DNA from 2 places in the Psychrobacillus sp. FSL K6-1415 genome. Region 2 is predicted to be linked to the other one. Evidence: riboswitches for the same ligand, from Rfam matches in the RefSeq annotation. Region 2 holds a riboswitch; the other holds the start of a gene.
The links. Region 2 has a riboswitch for S-adenosylmethionine ahead of mtnK (S-methyl-5-thioribose kinase). Riboswitches for the same ligand answer to the same signal wherever they lie in the genome.
Positions count from the first base shown of each region.

Region 1: it holds a riboswitch for S-adenosylmethionine, as region 2 does, so the genes downstream of both, metK (methionine adenosyltransferase) here and mtnK (S-methyl-5-thioribose kinase) in region 2, are expected to answer to the same signal.

Region 1 covers NZ_JBBOOQ010000001.1:2,865,314-2,880,495, reverse strand. Annotated here, with positions in the region: gene MKY60_RS13650 (Dps family protein) at 1-428, shown strand, start outside; gene MKY60_RS13645 (putative motility protein) at 490-669, shown strand; gene MKY60_RS13640 (hypothetical protein) at 894-1,229, shown strand; gene MKY60_RS13635 (hypothetical protein) at 1,226-1,387, shown strand; gene MKY60_RS13630 (NUDIX domain-containing protein) at 1,705-2,178, shown strand; gene MKY60_RS13625 (alpha/beta hydrolase family protein) at 2,156-2,944, shown strand; gene MKY60_RS13620 (hypothetical protein) at 2,947-3,396, shown strand; gene MKY60_RS13615 (hypothetical protein) at 4,021-4,347, shown strand; gene pckA (phosphoenolpyruvate carboxykinase (ATP)) at 4,426-6,012, opposite strand; SAM riboswitch class I at 6,208-6,325, shown strand; gene metK (methionine adenosyltransferase) at 6,575-7,771, shown strand; gene MKY60_RS13600 (gamma carbonic anhydrase) at 7,918-8,430, opposite strand; gene MKY60_RS13595 (alpha/beta hydrolase) at 8,540-9,331, shown strand; gene MKY60_RS13590 (SRPBCC family protein) at 9,488-9,910, shown strand; gene MKY60_RS13585 (ArsR/SmtB family transcription factor) at 9,910-10,233, shown strand; gene MKY60_RS13580 (hypothetical protein) at 10,545-11,312, shown strand; gene MKY60_RS13575 (GntR family transcriptional regulator) at 11,309-11,674, shown strand; gene MKY60_RS13570 (ABC transporter ATP-binding protein) at 11,671-12,381, shown strand; gene MKY60_RS13565 (ABC transporter ATP-binding protein) at 12,374-13,279, shown strand; gene MKY60_RS13560 (ABC transporter permease) at 13,272-14,207, shown strand; gene MKY60_RS13555 (NAD-dependent malic enzyme) at 14,268-15,182, shown strand, end outside.
Region 2 covers NZ_JBBOOQ010000001.1:4,165,333-4,180,514, reverse strand. Annotated here, with positions in the region: gene MKY60_RS20630 (transporter substrate-binding domain-containing protein) at 32-886, shown strand; gene MKY60_RS20625 (amino acid ABC transporter permease) at 949-1,710, shown strand; gene MKY60_RS20620 (amino acid ABC transporter ATP-binding protein) at 1,729-2,463, shown strand; gene MKY60_RS20615 (hypothetical protein) at 2,487-3,212, shown strand; gene MKY60_RS20610 (1,2-dihydroxy-3-keto-5-methylthiopentene dioxygenase) at 3,311-3,844, opposite strand; gene MKY60_RS20605 (methylthioribulose 1-phosphate dehydratase) at 3,860-4,474, opposite strand; gene MKY60_RS20600 (2-hydroxy-3-keto-5-methylthiopentenyl-1-phosphate phosphatase) at 4,471-5,136, opposite strand; gene mtnW (2,3-diketo-5-methylthiopentyl-1-phosphate enolase) at 5,138-6,355, opposite strand; SAM riboswitch class I at 6,468-6,572, opposite strand; SAM riboswitch class I at 6,729-6,885, shown strand; gene mtnK (S-methyl-5-thioribose kinase) at 6,961-8,169, shown strand; gene mtnA (S-methyl-5-thioribose-1-phosphate isomerase) at 8,147-9,214, shown strand; gene MKY60_RS20580 (sugar ABC transporter substrate-binding protein) at 9,204-10,286, shown strand; gene MKY60_RS20575 (sugar ABC transporter ATP-binding protein) at 10,344-11,849, shown strand; gene MKY60_RS20570 (ABC transporter permease) at 11,824-12,843, shown strand; gene MKY60_RS20565 (TraB/GumN family protein) at 13,003-14,169, shown strand; gene tatA (twin-arginine translocase TatA/TatE family subunit) at 14,602-14,805, opposite strand; gene tatC (twin-arginine translocase subunit TatC) at 14,861-15,182, opposite strand, start outside.

The DNA.
Region 1 (15,182 bases), 1.3 Mb from region 2:
AACAAGTAGCAACATGGTCGGTTATGTACACTAAATTACATAATTTCCATTGGTATGTAAAGGGACCGTCATTTTTTACTTTACATGCCAAATTCGAAGAGTTATATAACGAAGCTACACTTAATATGGATGAAATTGCAGAGCGTTTATTAACACTAGGTGGCAAACCAGCGGCAACATTAACAGAACACTTGGAGTTATCAGTAGTAAAAGAAGCATCCAGCAAAGAAACAGCTGACCAGATGGTACAATCTGTTGTAGATGACTTTGATAAAATTATGAAATCTCTTAAAAAAGGGATGGAAGAAGCTGCAAAAGATGAAGATGATATGACGGAAGATGTACTAAACGCAATTTACCAAAAAACAGAAAAACATCAATGGATGTTAAATGCATTTTTAGGAGATACCAATTCGACCAAAAAATAATATTCGCTTCATAATAATCTAGGTTAACCGATATAAAGAATGTTATGAAGGAGGAATCTCTGTGGACATAAACTCCATTATGTCATCTAATTTACTTCAGTTGCAACAAACTGTTCAAATGAGTGTTTTGCAAAATGCTATGAACATGGAAACTGTTGCTGCGGTAAAATTGTTAGAAGACATGCCTCAAACAGCTGCTCCACATCCTTATAAAGGGTCGGCTGTAGATATTCAAGGGTAATAAGAACAGCGGTAGCGCCTAGCGTTAGCCCTAAAAGTATTAAAAGAGTGACAGTAGGGGTTTCATTGTCTTGGTCTGTCCATTCTAAAACGACTCGAGGGGCTAGGCGTTAAAGCTTAGACAGAAGCTGATTAAAAGGTATATTATTTATAACCCAAAAACATGCGCTATTTGTGCATGTTTTTTTATTTTTTGCTCAAACTCTTATAAAAGGATGTGTGAAAATGACCTTGTACAAAGTGTATATCTCCGTAAAAAGTCAGCAAGTATATGCTTATCCCGATGAATCTCAGTGGGAATTTGAAGTAACTGCAACTAGGAATGAAATAAAAGTATTTGAAAGACTTTTTTATCAATTGAAAAATGTGCAAAGCAGAAATTTTCTACGAGCACATGAACCAATGTCTGTAAAGCCGTATCATGTGGACGGAGAAAATGATCAATATGATAGAAGGCTAAAAAAAGTGTATGCATGGATTCATGAATTCACTTCGGAAGAGAGTAAACGATTTATAGAACAGCTACCTTATTTTCAAAGAAGAATGGAGGTTCAACTATGAGCAAGAATTTAAATAGAAAAGGTAATGAAAACCCTGTAACTTATCGAAATGTTAGCTCACTTCTCAATCAGTCTCCACAAGATAAATCAAAGCAGAATATTGCACAAAATAGAGAAGAAGGTAATGAAGATTACAAAATGGGACCTCCCAAAGAATAGTTATGATTGGTTCTTCGTGAGCTTTCTTTATGAATAGGAGATTAGCATTTGTCTGGTTATCCAAAAACGCAATAACCTGTTTCAAAAAGTTGTGGTAGGGCTACGGACGTACAAACACCATGAGATTACCGCTTTTTGGTTGTAGAGTCCGTCACAACCAACCAGCATCTCTAAAAATTCACAAGGTAATAAATATTCCAACAAGACCTGCTCAAAACGATAGGAACAGGTTTTGAATGTAAGGAACCAGGCGTCTACTTGCCTGGTTTTTCTTATGTATATGGTAATATTTAAAGAAAACAAGGGGGAATCAGAAAATGTTTTCTTTCGAAGATTTAAATGGATTTCAAGTACAGCTATCCTTTCAGCAAGGAAGCTTTTCTATTGAATCTAAGCATGTATTAGTTTTAGCAAAGCATAATGGAAAATGGTTGTTAACGAAGCATCCAAAAAGAGGATTGGAGTTTCCGGGTGGTAAATTAGAGAAAGGGGAAACTTTAGTTGAAGCAGCGATTAGAGAAACAAAAGAAGAAACAAATGTAGATATAGTAAATCTAGAATGGCTTGCTGAATATATGGTATTAGATAATATCCCTTTTTGTAAAACTGTTTATATAGCAAAAGTTGGGTATATTAATATGGAGCAGACAAGCTTTGAGACAGAAGGAGCTTTCTGGTTATCCTCAGAAGAACTTACTCGTAGTGAATATTTAAGCTTCCATATGAAAGATGATGGAATGAAAGCCATTTTAAAGAAGGTGAAAGAAATTGAAAATAAATGGAACGATTGAAAAGGTTCTCACTTATCCATCTCCAAACCCTAATATCATAATGAGCGAAATTACATATTGGTCCTGTGGTCTTCGAGTAAAAGGAATGTTAGCAGTACCAAAAAAGCCAGGAAACTATGATGGAATTTTATATTGTCGAGGTGGCATGCAAAGTATCGGTATGGTTCGACCTGCACGAATTGCACAAATCGCCTCTGAGGGATTTGTAATATTTGCGCCATATTATCGAGGTAATCGTGGTGGTGAAGGAAGGGATGAATTTGCTGGAGAAGATCGCTGGGATGCTGTTTACGGAGTAGAAGTATTAAAGCGATATTGCATTCCAGAGCGGATTCACTTATTTGCATTTTCTCGGGGTGGTATCATGGGCTTATGGATTGCTATTCTACGCAATGATATTACATCCTTAGTTACATGGGCTGGTGTTTCTGATATTTATTTAACATATGAAGAAAGACTAGATATGAGAAAAATGATGAAACGTGTAATCGGAGGTACTCCTACTAAATTCCCATTAGGATATGAGCAGCGAGATGTATTACCTCGTATAGAGGAGACGAACGTGCCCACACTTATAATACATGGTGAACGAGATAATAATGTATCTTTTGAGCATGCAAAGGTTTTAGAGCAAGCATTAATAGGGAATAGTATACCAGTTGAAACCTGGTATTATCCAGAATTCACACATTTTTTTCCAAGCAAAATAAATAGACGTGTAGTAAAAGATGCATGTCAATGGATGAAAAATCAGAGAGGGGTTTAAAAATGGGCAATGTTGTAGTAACAACTGAGGCAATGAGTGTAGAAGGGAAATCTTCGTTTCCTGTAGATACTAGTTTTTGGGAGGATTTGTGGGATCAATACACAAATGAATTCGAAGAAGTGGTGATCCATTGTTGGATGGAGGAACTAGACATTTTAGAAGAATTAAACTCTCGAGCAGTTTCCGTTCAAACGGAAGGACTAATGAAAGTGTTTACTATTAATCTCACGGATGAAAATAGGCTCTATTTTAGAAATTATTCGGTTGATCCAAAAGGTGGTTTAAAGTGGTTTACGATGTTTTTCCAACAGGATGGAGTTGAACAAATGGAAGTAGGTCACTATGGTTCAGAAATTATTCTATATAAGGTCAATGAAGAGGAAGCAGAGAAGTTTGTAGAAATATTTCCGAAAATAGCTGATAGTGAATATCATGCGACTAATGGTGACTAATGCTAATTATAGGTTACAATTATCTATCTAGAACAATTCCGGTTGAGAGTCAATTCCCCGGTAGTTAACGTAAGTTTATATGTAAGTGGAAATCAGAAACTTTATTGTTTCTGATTTTTTTGTTATAAGTGAGTCAATTTCATAATTAGTTGTTTTATTTAAAAATACAAATACTTAATATCGTAATATTTATTCGTTTTTTTAAAGCGATCCCGTTGATTGGAGTGGCAGGCGGCGACTCCAGTGGGAACAGCGCGAGCTGAAAGCCCCGCAGGAAAGAAAATGGTCGAACTTTGTTTGACCAATGTCTTTGCGACGAGTAACCGCAGGCATATGTTTTCGTAGTGACGCTGAGATTGAAGCCATGCCCGCGGAAAGCGTCCGCCTAAAGAGTAAATCAGCTTTGTTCGGATTTAACTATATAATTTTCTTTATTAAATTGATTCAAGTAACAATTAATTTTATTAGGTGAAAATAATGAAGTCGATGAATATCTATGATAAGAAGAGATGCTTTTAAAAAGTGGACTAGATCAGTTCAAAAAATGAATCTTTTTAGTTTGGAAATCCGTATTAGAATTAATTAATCAGAAAAATCTTAAAGTTCTAATAGGGGGTAAGTTTAATGAATAAAGTTTATATTATTGCAGTTACAGTAGCTATTGAAACACTTTCACTTTGGTTAGTTTCACTTTTCTTTGGATGGAGTTTCATAGATACGATATTTTTAGGGGGACTTGCTATATTTGGGTGTGTTTGGTTATTTCAATTAAATAACAATCAAACAAATAACGAATATAATGCTTTTGCAAAAGGACAGAATGGTCTAGACACCGGGGTTATAACGCCATTTCGATTTAAGATGACCCCTATTACCATGGGGCTTCTGGCTTTTATAGCGGGTAGTTTTTTGGTGACGGTTGTTAAATATTATCCATATTTTTTAAATTAACAAATTTTAGTAAATGTAAAATACTCAAAATAAAGAGCCCAAAATTTTCATTTTGGGCTCTTTTATATTTTAAATTTATTAAGCTAATGGTCCGCCTTTAACGGAAATATCTTCAGATACTGTACCAAACTTTTTAAAGTTTTCACGGAATGACTGAGCTAGCTCAGCTGCTTTTTGATCATATGCAGCTTTATCTGCCCAAGCATTACGAGGTATAAGTACCTCGGAAGGAACACCTTCCACTTGCATAGGAATAGCTAAGCCGAATACTGTATCTGTTTCTGTAGCAGCATTGTTTAGCTTGCCATCAATTGCAGCACGAACCATAGTACGAGTGTATGAAAGCTTCATGCGGTTACCTACACCGTATTCTCCACCAGTCCAACCAGTGTTTACTAAGAATACTTGTGCACCGTGCTCGTCAATTTTCTTACCAAGCATTTCTGCATATACCGTTGCATGTAATGGTAAGAATGGTGAACCGAAGCAAGTAGAGAATACTGGTTGTGGCGATGTAACTCCACGTTCAGTTCCAGCAAGTTTAGAAGTAAATCCACTTAAGAAGTGGTACATTGCTTGTTCTTTTGTAAGTTTACTGATTGGAGGCAATACGCCAAATGCATCAGCGGTTAAGAAAATAATTGTATTTGGGTGACCAGCAACAGAAGGCTCTACAATATTTTCGATATATTGAATTGGATAAGCAGCACGAGTATTTTCTGTTAATGAATTATCAGCATAGTTAGCAACGCGTGTTTCCGCATCTACCACTACGTTTTCTAATACTGTTCCAAATGAAATAGCATCCCAAATTTGAGGTTCATTTTCACGAGTTAGGTCGATACATTTTGCATAACAACCACCCTCAATATTAAATACGCCATTATCAGACCAGCCGTGCTCGTCATCACCGATTAATTTACGGCCAGCATCTGCAGAAAGGGTAGTTTTACCTGTACCTGATAAACCAAAGAATAATGCAACGTCTCCGTCATCTCCAACATTTGCAGAGCAGTGCATTGGTAAGATGTCTTGTTCTGGGAGCAAATAGTTCATAATAGAGAATATTGATTTTTTCATCTCACCAGCATATTCAGTACCACCGATTAACACAGTGCGTTTTTCCATGGATACAATGATAAACGTTTCTGTACGGGTACCATCTACAGCAGGATCCGCTTTGAAATTAGGAGCAGAAAGAATAGTGAAGTCTGTTGTATGTGTAGCAAGATCTTCCTGTGTTGGACGGATAAATAACTGATGAGCGAAAAGATTATGCCAAGCGTATTCGTTAATTACTTGAATACCTAGACGTGATTCTTTATCTGCCCCTGCATATCCTTTAAACTCGAAGATTTCGTCTTGTTTGTTTAAGAAGTTAATCATTTTTTTATATAGAGCATCAAAAACGTCAGAAGAAATTGGTTGGTTTACTGAGCCCCAATCGATTTTGTCTTTTGAAATAGCTTCATCTACTATATACTTATCTTGTGGGGAGCGGCCAGTATATTTCCCTGTTTCGGCTTTTACTGCACCAGTAGAAGTTAAAACAGCTTCTCCTCTTGTTGTAGCTTTTTCCACAAGTTGTGGCACTGACAATTGGCTGCTAACGTTATTTCCTGCTAACAATTCTTTCAGTTCACTCACAGTATCGATTGAATTCATCTTGAATATACCATCCTTTTTTTATATTTCCTCTAAAAAAGAGGAAGTTTTTCTAGATATGTGAAATAGTATAACACATTAAAGTAATTAGTCTATACTAATGAAGCTAATATTTTTCTTTTGTGAATAAAATGCAAACAAAAAAATAGTTGACTTCTGCTACTTATTTACGTATGATGATGAATTGAACGGATACTCTTATCCCGAGCTGGTGGAGGGGTCAGGCCCTATGAAACCCGGCAACCTGTAATTGTTTTATTATTACAAAGGTGCCAAACCTGAGACAAGGTGAAATTCCTTGATTTGATAAGAGTGAAAGGTGCTTATGATATTAATACCTTTCCTCATGTGTATTTACGTGAGTGAGAGGTTTTTTTATTTAACATCGCCCTTTATCCTTGTGTGCCAAGTCCGAAACGGCTTCAAGTTAACTTCAATTCACAGCAATTACATTTACTCTTATGTGATGAAAATGCATGAAACATTTTGAATGGCTTGACATGGGAATGAGTACCGTATCAATTCTTGAGAGAAATCTCGCGGGATATAGGAGGAATAATCTATGACGCAACGTCGATTATTTACATCAGAATCAGTAACAGAGGGCCATCCAGATAAAATCTGTGATCAAATCTCTGATGCAATTCTAGATGCAATTTTAGCAGAAGACCCAAATGCTCGTGTAGCTTGCGAAACGAGTGTGACGACAGGACTAGTATTAGTTGCTGGAGAAATTACTACATCTACATACGTAGATATCCCTAAAGTAGTTCGTTCTACTATTAAAGAAATTGGCTATACACGTGCTAAGTATGGCTTTGATGCAGAAACTTCTGCTGTGCTTACTTCAATTGACGAACAATCAGCTGATATCGCGCAAGGTGTGGACCAAGCTTTAGAAGCAAGAGAAGGCTCTATGAGTGATTCTGACATTGATGCAATTGGAGCAGGAGACCAAGGTTTAATGTTCGGCTATGCTTGTAATGAAACACCAGAGCTTATGCCGCTACCTATTAGTTTAGCGCATAAACTATCTCACCGATTAGCACAAGTTCGTAAAGACGAAACTTTAGACTATCTTCGTCCAGACGGAAAAACTCAAGTAACAGTAGAATATGACGAAAACAATAATCCTGTTCATATCGATACAATTGTTATTTCAACACAACATCATCCAGAAATAACTTTAGAACAAATTCAAAAAGATATTAAAGAAGTAGTAATTAATCCAATTGTTCCTACAAATTTAATAGATGAAAATACAAAATACTTTATCAATCCGACTGGACGCTTTGTAATTGGTGGACCACAGGGTGATGCTGGCTTAACAGGACGTAAAATTATTGTAGATACTTACGGTGGTTATGCTCGTCATGGTGGGGGAGCATTCTCTGGTAAAGATCCAACAAAAGTTGACCGTTCTGCTGCTTACGCTGCACGTTATGTTGCTAAAAACATTGTTGCTGCTGACCTTGCAGATCGTTGTGAAGTACAACTTGCTTATGCAATTGGTGTAGCTAAACCAGTTTCAATTGCTGTAGAAACTTTTGGTACTGGAAAGGTAGAGGAAGTTGAATTAGTTTCATATATTCGTGAACTATTTGATCTTCGTCCAGCAGGAATTATTAAAATGCTAGATCTTCGCCGACCAATATACAAACAAACAGCTGCATATGGTCACTTTGGTCGTACAGACATTGATGTTCCATGGGAGAAAACAGATAAAGCTGCAGCGTTAAAAGAAAAGGCTGGATTATAAGTAGTATGAACAAAAAAGGCTTTCCTATAATGGAAAGCCTTTTTTCATACAAATAATAACTTTCCAATAATACAGCTGATTTTCGTTTCAGGAGGAATTGAACAGCATATATAGTTTTCTTTTACCAGAAAGATCATTAACAAATTTTATTTTTGAAGGGATTTATAGTATTGACCTTTTTCTACATATTCCCGGATAATTCTTTGTACATCAGCTTTATCGTCTTCATTTAGCTCACGCACCACTTTTGCTGGGCTGCCTAATGCTAATGAATTTGGAGGTATTTTTTTGCCAGGTGGTACGAGACTTCCAGCTCCGATAAATGCACCATCTCCAATTTCAGCACCATCTAAAATAATCGATCCCATTCCTATTAAAGCTCCTTTACGTATAGTACAACTATGTAAAGTCACCTGGTGTCCGATAGTTACTTCATCTTCAATAATAAGTGGCTTATTTGGACTCTGATGTAAACAGCTTAAATCTTGTATACTTACTTTACTTCCAATAATAGTAGGAGCAACATCCCCTCTAATTACCGTATTAAACCAAATTGTAGTCTCTGGACCGATTGTCACATCACCTGTTATTGTGACATAATCAGCTATAAAAGCAGAGTCGTCAATAGTCGGTGTTTTACCTTTATATGGATAAATCATTTCGCATACACTCCTTTTGAAATTAGATTATAATTAATCGTATCAGACATAAAGATTGAATGAAACCTAATACCATGAAATTGCAAGGAAAGAAAAGAGGTTTGTTTATATGTGGAAATGGGAAACAGAAGGAAAGCCTAAAGCAGTAATAGTTATTGTTCATAGTGCTTATGAGCATCACAGAAGATATGCTTGGTTAATTGAAAAGTTAAGAAGTTCTAACTATCATATTGTAATGGGTGACCTGCCAGGTCATGGAGAATTAAAGAAATCAAAAACTATTCATGATGAATCCTTTGAACAGTATAAGAACTACATTAAACAAGCGTTGCAAGTTGCAGTTACGTATGATCTTCCAATATTTTTAATGGGACATGGCTTTGGAGCCACTTTACTTATAAAAGTTTTGCGTAAACTAGATATTGAATACGCTGGCGTAATACTAACATCTCCATGGTTACAGCTTCAAAAGCTCCCTTCGAAATGGACCAACACACTAGCAAAGTTATCAGTACCACAGAAAATCAATCATGATATTCACTTAAATGAATTAACGAGAAATTATGAAGTGTTCCAACAATTCGCATCAGATCCCACCTATAGAACCTTCATTTCGACAGAATGGTACAAGGAACTCCAAGCACTAATAAAATCTGTGAATCAATTGACCATCTCCATACCAAATAAACCGATTCTTGTTATGACTGGAGAGCGGGATAAGATTACAGATACAAATGCTGCAGCTAGTTGGTTAAGAAAACAAGAACTTTCTGAATATCAATTCAAAGAATGGAAAAATTGCTTCCATGATCTCTACCAAGAACCGGAGCGGGAAGAAATCTTTACATATTCTCAGTCATTTATCAATAATGTACTCACAGACATTGGCTATATTGTTTGAAATTAAAACCCTATCTACTAACTGTAGATGGGGTTTTTGTTTTTTGGAGCTTAACAAAAGAATGAGTATATACTAAAAGTTGACATAACACCTTTTGGTTATATATAATATAACACCTAAGGGTTACATAACAAAGTTGAAAAAGGAGCTTTTTTCATGAAAGAAAATTTACCTGATATTACGCAAACAGTTTTAGTAGAGGCACCAATACAAAAAGTATGGAATTATGTTTCAACTGCGGAAGGAATCTCTGCTTGGTTTATGCCAAATGATTTTCAAGCTATGGAAGGATACGAGTTTACTATACAGTCGCCATTTGGACCATCACCATGTAAGGTGCTTGAGATTGACGAACCACATAAACTATCATTTCAATGGGACACAGATGGTTGGTTTGTTACATTTCTTTTGAAAGAGATTGGTACTCAAACTGAATTCACATTGATTCATGGTGGTTGGAAAGATGGAGAAGCTCTAGTTCCAAAAGCTAAAATGTCCGGTGCAGCTGTCCGTGGCACGATGGAACAAGGTTGGGTTGGAATTGTACAAAACAAATTTAAGCAAGTTGTCGAAGTTTAATGGAAGAAGTTGTTAAAAAGGTGGATATTTTTCAAGCGATTGCTGATCCGACAAGAAGAGATGTCCTTAGACTCTTAGCAAACAAAGAGAGATCTATTGCCGAAATATCTTCCCATTACGATATGAGCAGAACAGCGATTGTTAAACATCTTAATGTATTAACTGATGCAGGTTTAGTGAATGGTCAAAAGTCAGGTAGAGAAAAAGTGTATCATTTACAACCGGAGCCATTGACGGAAGTAAAGCAGTGGCTAGACTACTATGAACAATTCTGGAATAACAAGCTTTCTAGATTAAAGTTCCTAGTAGAAAATGAAGAGTAGAAATTTAATAGTTAAAATAACCCCGTCAGCGCTACTGATGGGGTTATTTTAACTTGGTCAGAGAAGTTCCTTAACTTCTAAAAGAGCAGGAATAATTTTCAGTATGTTTAGTTCAGGGGAGCCAGAGTCCTATTTAATTCTATTTAGGGCTCTAATAGGTGCCATAAATTTTTCATATCCCCCCAAAAAAGTACATTGGTATTTAAATTAGTTGTAAATAAAAGAGCTTTATTATATAGTATTAGTGTAATATATAACTAGTACACGAATACACTATGCTGATGAAGATAACAAAAAAAGGAGATGAAAAATTGAAAGGGTTGTTGTTGAGGGAATGGACTCTTTATAAGTCATGGCTTTTCGGTTCAGCAGTATTTAGTATTGGAGTTATTTTAATTCTTCCAATACTATTGCAAAGGTATTTAATAACAGAGGCAGCCATTCAAGAGATAAGGATGGTTTTAATGTTTTTAATGCTTAGTTTTAGTGTTGTTAATCACTTTGCTCAGTTTAATAAATCATTAAATACCGACAATGGAAAAAAAGATATGTGGCTACATAATCCTCATTCTATGCATACATTGATTGGTGCCAAATTATTATTTAGCTTAGGTATTTATTTTGTTAGTAATTTATTCATCACTACAGCAGGGATATATTTCATGTCAGATGTAATTTTAGGTAGCTTCGCGCAATTTCTTATTCTACAGCTTCTAATATTAGTTGTTATGCTATTAGTCGGTATCTCCGTAAGTATTATATGGTTATTCTTCTGGACAATTTATTTGGAAGGTAAATATTGGATCGGAAAATTATCACTTATTGCTACAGTAGTAATATTCTTTTTAATAGCTAGTTTATTACCGAAACTATTTAGTTTTCTTTCACTTAATAAGGTACTGAACCAAGGTGAAATATCTTTAAAATTCATAGAAGGTTATTTACCTACTATTGCATTAAGCAATTTTATCTTTGATATGGGTTCTATTTATATTGTAGAGGAATTATTTAGCTGGATAATCTTTGTTTTGTTATTTTGGAGTGTTTGTAAGTGGTTGGAGAGGGTGGTTACGAGATGACGCAGGATTTCACTCGTGATAAGCCTATTTATAGTCAACTAGTTGACCTAATTTGTGGAGATATCTTAAAAGGAAACTTACAACCAGGAGGCAAAATGCAATCAGTTCGAGAATATTCATTGGAGGTTGGTGTTAATGTCAACACTGTACAACGTGTATATAAGGAGCTTGAATCGATGGGGCTAACAGATACAAAACGTGGTCAAGGAACATTCATCACAACAGACAAAGCACGTATTTCGCAGTTACGTGAGGATATGAAAATCGAATTGATCAATCAGTTTCTTCAATCTATTTCAGCATTTGGATTTTCAAAGGAAGAGATTGTACAAAGTTTGCTGAGAAAGGATGGGACTAAATGATTCACTTACAAAATGTCTCATTTAATTATCAGAGGCAGGAGGTTATCCAGGAATTAACACTGACGTTTCCTATTGGACAGATAATAGGTATAGCTGGAGAAAATGGGAGTGGTAAGTCAACGCTGTTGAAAATGATAGCGGGTATACAAAGACCTCGAAAAGGAACTATTACAATTCATAAAGCGTCATTGTCTAGATTAAATGCAGTGGACGTTGCGTATTTACCTGATATGGATTTGTTTTATAGCTTTTATACAGCGAAGGAACTTTTCGCATTCTACGCATCTCAATTCCCTGATTTCTCTGTAGAAAAGGCAATGGAAGTAGCGGAATATTTAGAGGTTAATGTAAATGTGAAGTTGAAAAAGCTTTCAAAAGGCAATCGTGGTCGAGCGAAGATGGCAGCAACCCTTGGTAGAAATACTCCTTACTATGTGATGGATGAACCTTTTTCTGGATTAGATCCAATTGTACGTGAGTCGTTAATAAAGGGGCTCATTCGGTATACGAATGTAGAGACGCAATCGATTATTTTATCGACCCACGAATTACATGAAGTCGAACCAATACTTGATCAGCTAATAGTTTTAAAAGATGGGAAAGTAATTGCCCAGGATGAATTAGAAGCAATCCGCTTTAACACAAATCAGGATGCAGTGAGCTGGATGAAAAATGTAACGAAAGAGAAGGTGACAGTAAATGAGTAAGCCAATTGTTCAATTAAAGAATATTACCAAAATTATCAGAGGAAAAACACTTATCGATAATATGTCCCTAGAGTTATTTCCTGGTCAAATAACTGGATTTTTAGGGCCAAATGGTGCTGGTAAAACTACTACTATCCGTTTAATGACAGGTCTAATGCATCTTACAAGTGGGACTATTACTATTGAAGGTGCATCTATTGCAGATGATTATGAAAAGGCAATTGCTAATGTAGGGGTTATCGTTGAAAATCCGGAAATGTATAAGTATATGTCTGGCTATAAGAACTTGCTTCATTTTTCCAGAATGCATAATGGTGTAACAAAGGCAAGGATAGATGAGGTGATTAACCAGGTAGGGTTAACTAAGCGAATCCATGAAAAGGTGTCGACATATTCCTTGGGTATGCGTCAACGATTGGGATTAGCTCAAGCATTGCTACATGATCCGAAGTTCTTAATATTAGATGAACCAACGAATGGTTTGGATCCAGCTGGAATTCGTGAGTTCCGGACGTATCTTCGCAAAATAGCACAGGAGAATAATGTTTCTATTTTTGTCTCTAGTCATCTTCTATCAGAAATAGAGTTAATGTGTGACCGTGTTGTTGTTATTCAAAATGGTAAGCTGATTGATGAACGGATGATTCAAAGTGATGAAAAGACACGTATGCAACTTAAGGCAGAGCCATCTGGAGTAGTAGAAAACTATCTGAGTTCAAATGGCTATGTATTTACATTGCACGAAGGAGTATTTTTACTTGATTTGAAAGAAGGGAAGGTACCAGTACTGATCAACGAACTTGTTGCCCAACAGGTTCAAATTTTCGCTATTTCAGCAGTGCATGAAACGCTTGAAGAACAGTTCCTTCAAATGACAGGAGGCGGTCAAATTGTTTAGTTTGATACAAAATGAATGGATGAAGTTATGGCATAAAAAAGGTACATGGGCCATTTTAGGTATTCTGCTATTAGTAATTATTGGTGTTGGTGTGTTGGATAAGGTGACTATGGAGGAAGTAGATACTTCCAATTGGAAACAGGAACAACAAGTTCAAATTGATGATGCTAATGCGCAGCTTAAAACTCCTGACTTAGATGAATGGTCTATTCAGATGTATGAGGAGCAGAAGGCGATGGCACAGTATCGCTTAGATAATAATGCAGCACCTCAAGTGAATCAAAGTATGGAAGGAAATATGGCATTTGGTGCATCAATCATGGTGCTAATTACATTGTTAACTGTTATTCCGGGAGCATCCATTGTCTCGCAGGAATTTACAGATGGTACTATTAAGATGCTTTTAACACGACCGGTTTCCCGTTTCAAAATATTAACCTCTAAACTAATAACGATTTTCCTATTCGGTCTCTCATTAATAGTATTAACGATTATTCTCACTACAGCAATTGGATTTATCTTATTTGGAACTGCTACTGGAATTGATTTGACTATTGTTGATGGTGTTGTACAGCAAACAAACACGATATCGGATGTATTCTTAACGTATGTGTACTCCCTAGGGGATTTCACTATGTCTATACTTTTTGCATTCTTTATTGGAACGGTATTTAGTTCACCTTCCATTGCTATTGCTTTATCCATGCTATTTTTAATGATGGGACCAATGATTATACTACTCTTACAAAAGTATATACCTGTGGAATATATCTGGTTAACACATTCAGACTTAACACAGCATCTTACAAAAGAATTTTTTGTAGAAGAAACTACTCTCTCCATGTCTCTAACAGTTCTTGTGATTTATGTCATAGTATTTTTGGCATTAAGCTTTATGACTTTTATAAAAAGAGATGTGAAAGCATAAGTAGGTATTTTATGTTATAATTTGTTGGTTGAAATAGAGAATAGAGTTAGGAGATTTGACATGCAAAACCAACATATAATTCGTAACATCATCGTAGAAACACCTTCAAAACCTGGTAATTTTGCTAAAGTTGCAACTGCAATTGGTATGGCAGAAGGCGACATTGGCGACATTACCACACTTAAAAGTGGGGCGTTAACAACTATTCGAGACATTACAATCACTTGTAAATCGAAAAATCAATTGGATCAAGTGATTTCCAATATTGAGGCGATTGATAATGGTGTGAAAATTCATGCCGTTACAGATGATGTATTAAAAGCGCATGAAGGCGGTAAAATTGCTATGAAGAGCAGACTAGATGTTCGCTCATTACGCGATCTTCAACGTATTTATACACCAGGTGTTGCATCTGTTTGTATGGATATTTTACATAATCCTGAAAAAGCTAACTATTTTACTTCCATTGGTACATCTGTAGCTATCGTAACTGATGGAACGGCTATTTTAGGTCTTGGTAACATTGGACCTGTTGCAGGGATGCCTGTTATGGAAGGAAAAGCAGTGTTGTTAGATCAATTTGTAGGATTAAGTGGAATTCCAATTTTATTAAATACAAGTGATCCTGATGAAATTGTTGAGACAGTCAAGCATATTCATAAAGGATTCGGAGCGATATTACTAGAGGATATCGGATCTCCTCATTGCTTCGAAATTGAAGAAAGACTGAAAGCAGAATTACCAATTCCGGTTATGCATGATGACCAGCACGGTACAGCAGTTGTAGCATTAGCTGCTATATTATCCGCTTGTAAAGCTACAAATGTGGATATTAAAAAAGCAAAAATTGGTCAAATCGGATTGGGTGCAGCAGGTCTAGCTATTTGTCGTATGTTAATGGCATATGGGGTGGAAGAAGTTTATGGTTTAGATCGTCAAGAGGCTGCTCAAGAGCGTTTGCTTAATTATGGCGGT
Region 2 (15,182 bases):
AACATACACTGATAAAAAGGGAGTAATTAAAATGAAAAAGAGATTAGTATTTATAACGATATTCGCAAGCTTGTTATTATTATTAGCAGCATGTGGAACAGATGCTACTGAAACTTCAGGGTCTTCATCTGATAATAGTAAAGAAGCAGCAGTAGATACATTTACAGTTGGTTTAGAAGCTGGTTATGCACCTTTTAACTGGACACAACTAGATGACTCTAATGGTGGAGTGAAGATTGATGGTAATGCGGAATATGCTGGTGGATATGATGTGGAAATTGCTAAACGAATTGCTGACGGATTAGGAAAAGAACTAGTTATCGTCAAAACAGAGTGGGACGGTCTTGTACCATCATTGCAATCAGACAAAATTGATGCAATCATAGCGGGAATGTCACCTACAAAAGAGCGTAAAGAAACAATCGACTTCTCGGAAAACTACTACACCTCCAACTTTGTTATGGTAGTAAAAAAAGGCGGTGCTTTTGAAGGGGCTACTTCGATTCAAGATTTTAGTGGTGCTAAAATTACAGGTCAATTAAATACATCACATTATGGTGTTATCGATCAAATTAAAGATGTGCAAAAACAACCAGCGTCAGATAATTTCGCGGCAATGCGTGTGGCATTAGAGTCTGGAGTTATTGATGGATATGTATCTGAAAGACCAGAAGGAATTAGCGCATCTTCTGCAAACGAGAACTTTGCAATGGTGGAGTTCACAGAAGGATTTAAAGCAAAGGAAGAAGATACAGCAGTCGCTGTAGGTTTGAAAAAAGGTAGTGACTTAACAGATAAAATTAATGAAATTTTAGCGGAAATAACGGAAGAAGAACGTCAAGAAATTATGGATAAGGCGATTAATAATCAACCAGCTGCAGAATAAAAATGATGTGATACCGGCTGCATCTTTTTGCAGTCGGTTTTTATGTGGAAGGAGGGAAATGTATGAGCATTGAATATATTATTTCGATGATTACAAGTAACTGGCCGATGTTCCTTCGTGGAGCAGGAATGACACTACTAATCTCCATAATTGGTACGATTTTTGGAGCAGTTATTGGTTTGCTGGCAGGAGTTATTCGTACAATTCCTACGCCTGAGAGAAAACTAAAACGTATTGTATTAAAAATAGTTAATCTGATTCTTTCTGTTTATATTGAGTTTTTCAGAGGAACACCAATGATTGTACAAGCAATGGTAATATTCTATGGCTCTGCACTAGCTTTTGGAATAGATATGGACCGTACAATGGCTGCAATATTTATCGTTTCGATTAACACGGGTGCTTATATGGCAGAAATTGTACGTGGTGGTGTCATTTCGATTGATAAGGGACAATTCGAGGCAGCACAAGCAATTGGTATGAATCACTTCCAAACAATGTGGAGTGTTGTTTTACCTCAAGTCATCCGAAATATACTGCCAGCAACAGGCAACCAATTTATCATTAATATTAAAGATACATCGGTATTAAATGTGATCGGTGTTACGGAACTATATTTTCAAGCAAAAACAGTTGCAGGAATAAGCTTTAAGTATTTTGAACCGTTCTTTATAGCATGTATTTTATATTTCGTCATGACTTTTACAGTAACATTAATATTACGTTATATAGAAAGAAAACTAGATGGACCAGAAAACTATAGCATGATTGGACAACCACCACCGCAACTTATGTTAACAAAAAGTAATACTAATATAGATTAAACGAAGGAGGAGAAATCTATGCAAAATGTCATCGAAGTTCAACATTTAAGTAAATCCTTCGGAAATCATGAGGTTTTAAAAGATATAGATTTTTCAGTGAACAAAGGAGAGGTTGTTTGCATCATTGGTTCCTCTGGATCGGGAAAGTCTACTTTACTTCGTTGTATAAATTTGTTAGAAAAGCCTAGTGGAGGGCAAATCATCTATCATGGAGAGAATATTTTAGATGAAAAACACGATATCCATGCTTACAGAAAAAAGTTAGGAATGGTTTTCCAACAATTTAACTTATTCAACAACCATAACGTGCTGAGCAACTGTATGGTTGGACAAGTAAAAGTGTTAAAACGCTCTAAAGAAGATGCCGAAAAAATTGCTTTAAAATACTTAAAAGTAGTTGGAATGGATCATTATGTAAACGCTAAACCTAAGCAATTATCGGGTGGTCAAAAGCAACGTGTTGCGATAGCGAGAGCGCTATCGATGGAACCAGATGTTATGTTATTTGATGAGCCAACTTCCGCACTTGATCCAGAAATGGTTGGAGAGGTGCTTAAGGTGATGAAAGAGTTAGCGGGCACAGGACTTACTATGTTAATAGTTACACATGAAATGGAGTTTGCTAAAGAAGTTGCTGATCGAGTTGTTTTTATGGATAAAGGAGTAATTGCTGAGGAAGGAACGCCTGAACAAATCTTTAACAATCCAAAGGAAGATCGAACAAAGGCTTTCTTAAAACGAACATTAAGCTAACAACAGCATGGGGGAATCGATAGGTGAACCTTTTCAATCTGATTAAAAAAGATCAGGAATACTGGCTTGTGGATCAACTAAAAGTATCTTATGTTCCAAACATTGATTACTTAATTGCATTTGATAAAATATTAGCAGAGTGGAAAGAAGAAAAAGTAGCATATTTATCACTATTAATAGATGAAGAGAATGAGGACTGGATCTTCAAGCGTCGGTTTAAAAAAGTGTCTTCTATTGTAGAATACACAAAGACATTGGAAGGACCATTTATAAGTTCTGGTAGCTTTCAAGTACAATCTCTTTCCGATAGTCATATGACTGATTTGGCTTTTGCTACATTGTACGATTCATGTAGGAGTGGTTCAGCTAACAAAAATAATATATTTACTATCAATCAAATAATGGAATCACTTGAAAGTGAAATAGGTGTTAAGTGGCGAGACCATTGCTTTATCTTTTCTCAAAATGCAATGAACTACGGTATTAGTATTCCACATATTGAACAAGGGACTACTGATGAGGGAAGAATGTTTTACTTTGGGGTTGTACCAGAACAACGATGCAAAGGATACGGAACGATATTTCATGCTATTTCATTAGAACTCTTGAAAAATTTTGGTGCGAAGGTATATGTGGGAAGCACAGATACAAATAACAAGCCCATGAGACGTATTTTTGAGGCTAATGGATGTATATTACGAGATATAAAAGGAATTTACCGAATAGACATAAAAAAGTGGAATTCATAAAATGAGTCCACTTTTTTTGTTTTAGAAAGAAATAGCCGCAGAAGCAGTAATTGACTACCTTATCGTTATTCATTTATTCCTAGGGTAAGTAGGTATTTTTATTGTTCTACTACTTCATCTTGGTAAACTGGAACCCATCCCTCTGTTGTTACAAAAATGCGAACAGCAACAACTTTACGATCCTCAGATAATGTGAAGTAGTGTGTAATATTCTCGGGCACAGATATCAAATCACCAGGTGAAAGATGAACTTCAAAGTAGCGTTCATCCTTGCCTTGTATGATGAAGATACCGTGACCACTTACAATATAACGAACTTCATCGTCGGTATGAAGGTGCTTTCGTTCGAAATTTTTTAACAGTTCGTCTAGGTTAGGGTTTGAGTCAGATAGAGAAATAATATCGGCGGACTGGTACCCGCGACGAGTTGAGATGTCGTCTATTTCACTTTTGAAAGCTTTTAGAATCTCTTGCTTTTCATCGTCGTCTAAGTTAAATTTTTCACGAAGGTTTTCTGGTAACTTGTCTATATCCCAATGTTCATAAATTACTTCCTGACTTTCTAAAAATGCTTCTACCTCGTTTTGTGCTTCAATTGTTTCACTTGTTTCTTGGATTTTAATAATAGCCATCAAGAATCTTCCTTTCTATTTTAAGTGTATTTGGTGTAATGCTAATTGATACTGAAATAAAAACTCACAAGCTTCTAGTAATTTTTTTGCCTCAAACCCATCTTTTCCCCAAACAGTTATACCATGGTTACGAATAAGGATTACTCCTTTGTCAGCAGAAATATAAGTTGTAAACACTTCCGCAAGTTTGGGAATATGAGCGTAGTTAGGAATAATTGGTATGGAGAGTATTGCATCTTCTTCCCACATACCAAAAGCTTTAATGAGTTCAATGCCTTGAAAATCTACTGAACCTTTATCACCGTACAACTCAGAGATAACGTTATTTGCAACTGTATGGATGTGAAGACTGCAAGCAGCATTTGTTTCTCGATATATTGCACAATGGAGTAATGTTTCAGCAGATGGTTTTAAAGGAGTATTTTCTACTGGTTTTCCAGTAGCATCAACAAGCAAAAAGTCTTCCGATGTCCTCTTTTTTTTATCTTTACCACTTGCAGTTACTAGAAACTCCATAGGATTATCACGTACTTTAATAGCGAGGTTTCCACTAGTTCCCATAAACCAATCTCTTGCAGCGAGTTCATCTTTTATGTCCGCAAGTTCATCCCATTTATCTTGTAATGTCATAATTTCACGCCTAACCTAGCGTTCATAATGTCTATCACATCGTGGAAGTTTTCAAAAGGTTCATAGGGAATATTTAATTCCTCACACTTTTCGATTAAGAAATCCCTTGCAATAATGATATCTCCTAATTTTGCCGCTTCTAAATCGGTAATGGAATCCCCAATTACAACACTCATAGCTTCTTGGTCAAGAAGTGTACGAATAATAGATGGTTTACAACAACCACATCCTTGGCTAGTACATTGTTCATCACAACTATGTGGAAACTCAATGTGAATTGTATCCTTAGAAAAATCGGATACATTACAATAAACTCCTGCAAATGGCCTGAAAGGTTCTAGTAGCTCATGGACGAAAAAGTCTATACCACCACTTACGATGTAAAGTGGGATGTTATGATTTTTTGTAAAAGATACAAATTCACTAAAACCATCGCGGATGACAGCCTGTTCAAGTACAAAAGAAATAATTTCATCTTTTGATTCAATAGGGAGGAGAGAGAACATCTTTGCTACACCATCTCGTATGGAAATACGTTGACTTAAAATATCCTCTTTAATTGGAGTCCATTCGGGTGGAGCGAATTTTTCCATGATTGCCATAATGTTATCTTGATTGGTTATAGTTCCATCGAAGTCACAAAAAACTACAAGTTTACTCATATTATAACCCCCATAATTCAAGTGCAGTTTTTAACTCACTATGTTGTTTTGCTGCCTGTACTAATGGAATTTCTTCTAAAACAGCTGTTACTGCCTGCCTAAAAGCCAAACCGCCCCCAGTTGCACCGGCTGGATGACCATGTATACCACCTCCAGCATTAATAATGCTATCGATTCCATAGTCATTCATTAAAAGGGGTACGAGACCCGGGTGAATGCCTGCAGATGGAACTGGAAAGCTTTGTTTAACTTTACTGGCTTTTGTTAGTTCTTCACCTAAAGAAAGAGCTATAGACTTTTCTAGTGCAACACTGCCATAAGGAGAAGGGAATAATGAAAAGTCTGCTCCTGCATAACGAGTAAGTTTTCCTAGAATAAGTGATGTTGAAACTCCATAATATGCTGAGGAAGTGAATGCTCCACTATAAGCTGGATGTGCCATAAGTGGCAATTGAATTTCATCGTCTTCTGCTAACATCTGAAGGGCATCTAATCCGTAAGTATGAACATTAAATAAAAGTGCATCTGCCCCAAGTTCTCGGGCTTTTTTGGCCTTATCTTTTAATTCAAATGTACGTCCTGATAAATTTACTGCATATAAAGTACGATGTCCTGTCTCTTCATACACCTGTCTCAATACTTCTCGTCCAGTAGCAATACGTGATTCAAAAGAAGTTAGTGGATTATCGAATAGGATTTCGTCATCTTTTACAAGGTCAACTCCACCATATGCCTGTTGTTTAAGTTGTTCTGCTAAATATTCTATGTCTCTTCCAATGACTCCTTTGAATATGCTCATGATTAGCGGACGTTCATAAACTCCTAATTTTTCTCGAACACCCTTAATGCCAAAGCGTGGTCCGGGGAAATGAGACAAAAGATTCGTATCGAATTCTAAATCTAATAACTTCACTTCACCGTCTAGGGATAGTTTGCCATAGACCGTTGTTAATATTGCTGGAATATCAGTAGAAAAATTTGCAGCAGGGTAGAATATTTTAATTTCTGCTTTTATTTTTTCAGGGTGAAAGGGGTGCTGGATATCCTTGGATTCGGTAACGGATATTACATTTCCTTTATGTTTTTTTAACTGTTCTTGTTCTAACAAAGCTAAGTCAGTCCAAGAACCAATAGTCAATCCAAGTGCAATATCTTCTGCCTTTTTTTCAAAAGAGCCAGATTTTCCATATAGTTGATAGTGCGCAGTGATTCCGCTCATTTTTTCACTCCTAACTAAAATAAATGCGCAAGCGCCTATGTAGCCCAGACTAGCGCTGACCAGATAACATAAAAAACCTCTTCAAATAAGAAGAGGTTAATAGTTTAACAACTTCTTATTTCTCAGCCTTTTGGCTGCAAGAATTAGCACCGTGTTCAAAAATGAATCGGTTGCCGGGTATCATAGGGCTTGTCCCTCCACCTGCTCTAAATAAGAAAAATATTCAGTTGATGTTTAATAAATTATATTGATTATTCCATGCAATAAAACTTCTGTCAACAAGAAAATTAAAAAGTATATATATTCAAAATACTGTTGACATAACTTTTTCTATTATGCTAGGATTCTAATCAAACATCATACTTGTACCGCACTCTTATCAAGAGCAGGCAGAGGGATAATGGCCCGATGACGCCCAGCAACCGACCGTAATACCGTTGTGAGACGGGGCGCTTTATGCGCCGGAATGTAAGATTCCGTAAGGCACGGTGCTAATTCCATCAGAAAGTTTACTTTCTGAGAGATAAGAGGTTCAGAATCTCTTATTCTTGGCCTCTTTCTTTTGGAAAGAGGTTTTTTATTTTGAGAATGAAAGGAAGAATTAAATGGCGGTAGTAGCGACAAAACAATATCAATCATTAACACCAGAATCTGCAATTTCTCTAGCAAGCGAATTATCTTTGTTCCCGAATACAGCTAAATTAACTTGCGAAGAAATTGGTGATGGAAATCTAAATTATGTTTTTCTTATAACAGATCAAACGAGTGGCAGTGGAGTTATTATTAAACAGGCCTTGCCCTATGCAAAAGTAATAGGGGAAAGCTGGCCGCTAACTCTAAAAAGGGCAAAAATTGAAGCTAGTGCCTTAAAAAGACATGGAGAATATGCTGCCGATCTAGTTCCAAAAGTCTATGAAACGGATGAAAATTTAGCTATCACAGTCATGGAAGATTTATCTCATCTCACAATCGTACGTGAAGGATTGATAAAAGGTGAGTCCTACCCTAAATTATCGACAGATATAGGGAACTACCTAGCTCTAACACTTTATCATACTTCTGATTTTGCTCTTCACCCCTTTGAGAAAAAAGCGCTTGTAATAGAATTTTCAAATCCGGAATTGTGTAAGATCACAGAGGATTTAATCTTTACCGATCCTTTTTTTGACCATGAAACAAATGACTTTGAACCTGCATTACAAGTCGAAGTAGAAGCAATCTGGAACAACAAATTATTAAAGCTTGAAGTGGCAAAATTAAAAAGAAGTTTTTTAACCGAAGCGGAAGCCTTGCTGCACGGAGATCTCCATACAGGAAGTGTTTTTGCGAGTGAAGTAGAAACTAAAGTGATCGATCCAGAGTTTGCTTTTTACGGTCCTATTGGTTTTGATATAGGATTGTTTTTAGCAAATTTAATAGTCCAATCTATTACCAGAGAAGGCAAACAACGTGATGTCATACATGGTCATATACGAAACACTTGGACCACTTTTTCTACTAAATTTGCAGGTTTTTTGGAACTGAGTGAATTCGATTCATTTAAAGATATAGAGGGATACAAAGCATTTTTGCTAGAAAAAATATTCCATGATTCACTAGGATTCGCAGGCTGTGAGCTTATTCGTAGAACAATTGGACTCGCACATGTGAAAGACTTGGACAATATTGAAAACGAAAAGAAACGAATTTTACTAAAAAAACAAACTCTAAAAACTGGAGAAAGATTAATAGTGAGTCGTCAAGAAATAGACTCAATAGATGCAGTAATTGAGTTGCTAGGAGAAATTATTTATGAGTATTCCATTATCGATTAAGTGGGATGGTAAGCAGTTAGTAGTCTTAGATCAACAGAAACTTCCTCATGAAATTGTCTATATAAAACTTGAAGCACTCAAAGATGTTTACGAGGCGATTATTACCTTGAAAGTTCGTGGTGCCCCTGCCATTGGTATTACGGCAGCATATGGATTAGCTATTGAGGCCCAGGGCTATAAAACAAATTCGATGATAGATTTTCTAGCATTACTAAAAAAAGATGCAACATATTTGGGTGAATCCCGGCCAACTGCTGTCAACTTAGTTTGGGCACTTGACCGTTTGTTGAAAATAGTGAGTTTAGTAGATAGTGTTTCGGATGCAAAGCAGATATTAATTGAAGAAGCAATTGTAATTCACAAAGAAGATGAGGAGTCCTGTCGGAATATTGGTGAATTTGGACTTTATTTACTAGGTGATAAAACCAAGGTAATGACCATTTGCAATGCGGGTTCTATTGCCACTGCAAAGTATGGTACTGCTTTAGCTCCGTTTCATCTAGGAAAGGAACTTGGCAAAGAGTTTGAAGTATTCGCATGTGAAACTAGACCTGTCTTTCAGGGGGGCAAGCTGACAGTGTGGGAGCTGCAGCAATCAGGAGTCGATGTGACACTTATAACTGATAGTATGGCTGCACACACAATAAGTGCAAAGGGAATAGAAGCAATTATTGTTGGTGCAGACCGGATAGCAAAAAATGGAGATACAGCAAACAAGATAGGAACTCTTAACTTAGCTATTCTTGCTTTCGTATATGGAATTCCATTTTATGTGGCAGCACCATCCTCTACATTTGATTTATCCATAAATAATGGAGTAGAAATTCCAATAGAAGAAAGGAAGGCAGAGGAGATTACACTTATTAACGGCAAGTCTATTGCTCTATCAAATACAAAAGTTTTCAATCCTGCTTTTGATGTGACACCAGCTAAATATATCACTGCCATTATAACGGAAAAAGGAATTATTTATCCAGATTATTGTGATAATATTTCCGCTAAATTAGCGAAATCAATTGAAAAGGAGAAAATTAATGAAAACTAATAAGTATTGGTTGTTATTCACGATTTTGGTTATTGGAGTATTGTTAGGTGCATGTCAACCAAAAGCTGAAGGAGAAGCAAGTACATCATCTAGCAGTAAGGGAGAGGCTTCAGAACATCCGCTAACTGGTAAAAAAATTGCATTAGTTATGCAACAAAATTTAGGGACATTTTCAGCTCAATATATTGAAGGTGTAAAAGAGCAGGTAGAGAAATTTGGTGGAAATGTAACAGTGTTTACTTCTGAAGGGGATTTATCTAAAATGGCCTCCAATTTAGATGCCGCGGTGAATCAAGGAGTAGACGGTATATTAATAGATCACGGTACAAAAGAAGCACTGAACCAAGGAGTAGAGAATGCAGTAGCAAAAGGGGTTCCGGTTGTCGCATTTGATGCAGGAGTAGAAGTCGAAGGGGTAACCTCTTTAGAACAAGGTGATGAAAAAATGGCTAAAATGACGCTAGAGAAGCTAGCGGTAGATTCAAATGGTGATGCGAATATCGTAAAAATATGGGTAGCAGGTTTTGCGCCGATGGAAAGACGACAAATAGCGTATGAGAATTTTCTAGGAGAGAATCCAGGGATTAAAGAAATTGCAACATTCGGTGCAGCCACGCAAAATACAGCTTTAGACACTCAATCACAAATGGAAGCGGTATTAAAAAAATATCCAAATAAAGGTGAAATAACTGCAGTTTGGGCTGCTTGGGACGAGTTTGCAAAGGGTGCAGTTAGAGCGATAGAACAAGCAGGACGTACGGATATTAAGGTATATAGTATCGATATGAGTGATGAAGATTTACAGATGATTCAAAATGACAATAGTCCATGGGTTGCATCGGCAGCAGTAGATCCTAAGGATATCGGTCGTATTCAAGTCCGTTATTTATACCAAAAAATTAACGGTGGGAATGTAGAAGAAAAAGTCGTATTAGAACCAGTTTTTGTTGATGCATCTAAATTACCGGCAGAAACAGTAACGACTAGTGAACTAAGTGACTATATTGAAGGTTGGGGAGCAAGTGATCAGGGTTACACAGATGAATTAAAAGGATTAGAAGAAAACAGATAAAAAAAATTAAGCTGTCCTGTTTTAATAGGGCGGCTTTTTCTAAGAAAGGAGAAATTCATGCTTAATTCTTTTCTTTCCATGAAGGGTATTGATAAATCATTTGGAAAAGTTAATGCCTTGAAAAAAGCGGAATTTCATCTTAAAAAAGGTGAAGTACATGCTTTACTCGGTGTAAACGGCGCTGGGAAAAGTACGCTAATGAAAGTACTCTCGGGTGTGTATGAGCAAGACATGGGAGAAATATTGTTAGAAGGAAGAAAAATACGTATACGTTCTCCTAAAATCGCGAAGGATCTAGGAATTTTTTGTGTATATCAAGAGGTAGATACCGCTATTGTTTTAGAACTCTCAGTTGCAGAAAATATATTACTGGATTCAATTGTTGCTGGAACTAATATGTTTATCTCCAAAAAGAAATTAAATAGCGAAGCGCGGAAAGCCTTGAAGCAGCTACAGGCTGAGGATATTCCAGTAGAAAAACCAGCATTTATGCTGTCTTTAGCAGAAAAGCAGTTGGTTTTAATAGCTCGTGCACTTATTAGTTCTGCAAAGATTATTATATTCGACGAACCAACGGCACCTTTATCTCTTCTTGAATCTACAAAATTATTTTCAGTTATTAAAAAACTAAAAGCAAATGGAGTAGGGTGTATATTCATTTCTCATCGATTACCAGAAGTATTTGAAATCTGCGATCGGATAACTGTTATGGGCGAAGGTACGTTAGTGGGAACCTATAATACTTCCGAGACTAACCAAGAAGAGATAATTGAAGCTATGCTAGGAACTTCTTATCATAATGATTTTCCTGTTCGAACACACGCATTAGGAAACGTATTACTTCATGTTAAAGATATTTCGAGAGGAGAGAAGGTAAGGAATATTTCTTTTAAAGTGTCTGAAGGAGAAATTGTTGGTATTGTCGGTCTTGTAGGGGCTGGAAAAACAGAGCTAGCTAAAACGTTATTCGGATATTCTCCACATACAGAAGGAAGCATTGAAATTTTAGGAAACACCTTGAAGTTAAAGCATCCAAACGATGCGATAAAAGCAGGGATGGTCCTGATTCCAGAAGAGAGACGAAAAGAAGGACTATTTGTTCAAGAAACATTGCAAACCAATGCATCTTTTCCTAATTTACAAAATTTTTCTCGTTTTCTATTTATGAATAAACGGAAAGAAAAATCCTTTGCAAAGGTGATCATTGAACGATTACAAATAAAAACAAATAGTACAGAGACGCCGCTTGTTCATTTAAGTGGAGGAAATCAGCAAAAAGTTGCAATAGGCAAATGGACTTCGTTGGATTCGGTTCTCTATTTGTTTGATGAGCCAACAAAAGGCGTTGACATTGGTGCAAAAACAGACATTTACAGGATGATTCGTGAGTTTGCTGAAAAAGGGAAGGGCTGTCTTTACTTTTCAAGTGAAATTCATGAAGTTCTAGGAATTTCTGATCGCATTTTAATTATGTATGATGGTCAAATCGTGAAGGAACTATCACGGAAAGAAGCGACCCAAGAAAGGATTTTGCTTTATGCAAGCGGTGGTAAAGAACAATAAGTTGCAAGAAAGAGCTGTCAATTTTTTATTTAAGTTTGGGGCAATTGCGTTACTTATTTGTATTATTATTTATTTCAGTTCAATAAGTGATGCTTTTTTTACATATGCAAATTTCACTGATATTCTACGCTCTATTTCTATCGTTACCCTATTAGCATTGGGAGTGACCTTCACACTTGTAGTAGGAGGTTTTGACTTAAGTGTTGGGTCTACTATGTCGCTATCGACAGTTGTGACCGCATCTCTAATGGTTTGGTATGAAATGCCTATATGGCTCGTACTAATCTTGCCTATTATAGTTGGAGTATTAGTTGGTTTGGTTAATAGTTTCCTAATTGTAATTATAGGTATTCCTGATTTATTAGCTACATTAAGTACGATGTATATTGTTGCGGGATTTCATCGGACATATACGGAAGGATACTCGATTTACAATAATATGCCACTTACTTCTGGTGAAACAGCTCCAGGACAATTCTCAGAGGCATTTCTTTGGATCGGTCAAGGTAGGTTGCTTGGTTTGCCTGTACCTGTTTGGGTTATGCTAATACTCGTGGTAATAGCATATATTGTTCTCAATCATACTCGTTGGGGGCGTATTCTGTATATGACGGGAGGAAATGAGGAAGCTGCAACCTTGTCGGGAGTGAACACGCGTAAAGTGAAGTTTATCGCTTACATCATTTCGGGTATTTTTGCTTCATTGGCTGGAATATTATTCACAGCGAGGGTAGGATCAGGTCAAATTGACGCCGGCACCCCACTTTTAATGGAGGCGGTTGCTGCAGTTTTTGTCGGCTACTCCGTACTAGGAATTGGGAAGCCTAATGCACTGGGCACTTTTTTTGGAGCGGCAGTTATTGGAATCCTACTGAATGGTTTAACCATTTTAAATTTACCTTACTATGCATTTGATATTATTAAAGGAACAGTATTAGTTTTGGCACTGGCAGTAACTTACGTTTATGCGAAGAAACGATTTACTCGGGCTTAGTGAGTAGAAATTGCTCTTTACAAATAGAGTTTTTTCAAAATTATTATAAATAAAGAGGAAACATCGTTGAAATTTAGGATAATCTGCTTCATTATGAAGGGTAGAGAATCTTTTAGAAGTCTAACTAAGAGATAATACATTAGGTGAAGGAAGTAGTTTATGTCCGAGGAAAATATTACACGTTTATATGTGAATAATAAAGAGATTATATTAATCGGAACGGCACATGTTTCAAGGCAAAGTGCAGAGCAGGTAAAGGAAGTTATCGATAGAGAGCAACCGGATTCTGTTTGCATTGAATTGGATGAGCAAAGATACCAATCTATAAAAGATAATAATAAGTGGAAACAGACGGATATCTTTAAAGTTATTAAGGATAAGAAAGCTACCCTACTATTAATGAACTTGGCAATTTCTTCTTTCCAAAATCGCATGGCTAAACAGTTTGATATTAAGCCAGGTCAGGAAATGATTCAAGGTATAGCAAGTGCTAAAGAGAATGGAGCAGAGCTTGTATTAGCAGATCGTAATATCCAAACTACTTTTTCACGTATATGGCATAATCTTGGATGGACTGGGAAATCGCAATTACTTACTTCCGTTTTCTTTAGTATTTTCAGTAAGGATACAATATCGGAAGAAGAAATGGAGAATATGAAATCCAAGGATACGTTAAATGCTGTATTAGCTGAGTTTACGGAATCCTTTCCCAAGCTTAAAACACCGTTAATCGATGAACGTGATCAGTATTTGGCGCAGAAAATTAAAGAAGCACCGGGGGTGAAAGTTGTTGCTGTATTAGGAGCTGCCCATGTACCTGGTATTACAAAAGAAATTCACAAAGAGCAGGATTTAGTTAAGCTATCAGCTATACCACCAAAGTCGGTTGTCCCTAAAATAATTGGTTGGACTATTCCGATTCTGATTGTGGCATTAATCGTGTATACGTTCTTTGCAAATCCTTCTGCTGGTTTTGATCAGGCATTGAGTTGGGTCCTTTGGACAGGTTCGATGGCGGCAGTTGGAGCAGCAGTTGCATTAGGACACCCATTAGCAATTCTAGCAGCATTTATAACAGCACCAGTTACAGCGCTTCATCCTATTTTAGCTTCAGGTTGGTTTTCAGGACTTGTCCAAGCGTATATCAAGCGTCCAACGATAGCAGATTTTGAAACGTTATCGGAAGATGTCTTTACGATTAAAGGTTTTTGGAAAAACAAAGTAACTAGAGTTTTACTTGTCGTTGTATTAACCAACTTATTTGGATCGCTGGGAACCATTATAGGTGGGGCAGATGTGATACGGGTATTTTTCAAAAATCTATAGGTAGTAAATCCCCTGTTAAGCATTGGTGCATAACAGGGGATTTTTTATATAATGTAGTCAATTTCATAATTACTTGTTTCATTTAAAAATACGAATGTTTACTTAATATCGCAATATATTATCGTTTTTTTTAAGCGATCCCGCGGAAAGCGTCCGCCCGAGCGGAAATTAACGTTGTTCGGATTTAACTATATAATATTCTTTATGAAATTGATTCAATGTATATAGATTTCTGTTTCACCAATCAAGTATTCTAGGCACTTTGGAGACCAGAAAACCCACCGGATTGTTCCAAAAATTGTAAGGACGACTTTAAATAGATAAACGCTATAAAATTACCGTAAAAAAGGGCTTGTCATGATTAGTCATGACAAGCCCTTTTCTATAGCTCAATATCCAAAACCTATTGAAACAGGTAGGGATAGTTTCTTACTAAGCTTTCTTTTTAACGTCTGTTTCTTTGTCATCTAATTTAAACTCTTCTGTTACATCATCAACGATATCTTTTGTAGAGTTTTTGAATTCTCTTAATGTTTGTCCAACTGCTTTACCTAATTGAGGTAATTTAGATGGTCCGAATACGATTAAAGCAATTATTAAAATGATGATTAATCCTGGTACTCCAATGTTTGGCATGGAAGTTCCTCCTCTAAGTCTTTGATTATAAATTCAGTGGCCAGTGTGCAGTAATTTATTGTTCTAACATTTTATCCTCAAGTGCTCGTTTCGCAAGTTGTTTTTTATAAGACCAGCTCGAAACAAGGATACTAATTTCAAATAGCAATAATAATGGGACGACAATGATAAAGTCAGAGATAAAGTCTGGTGGAGTAATAGAAACTCCCACTACTACTAATACAAAGTAAGATATTTTTCTCATTTTTCTTAATCTGTCTGGAGTTATTATACCCAATTTGGTTAGGAATAGTATAATTACAGGTAATTCAAATACAATTCCTACGGGAATAACTAGGTTAAACATAAAAGTAAAATACTGTTTCATCCCATACGTT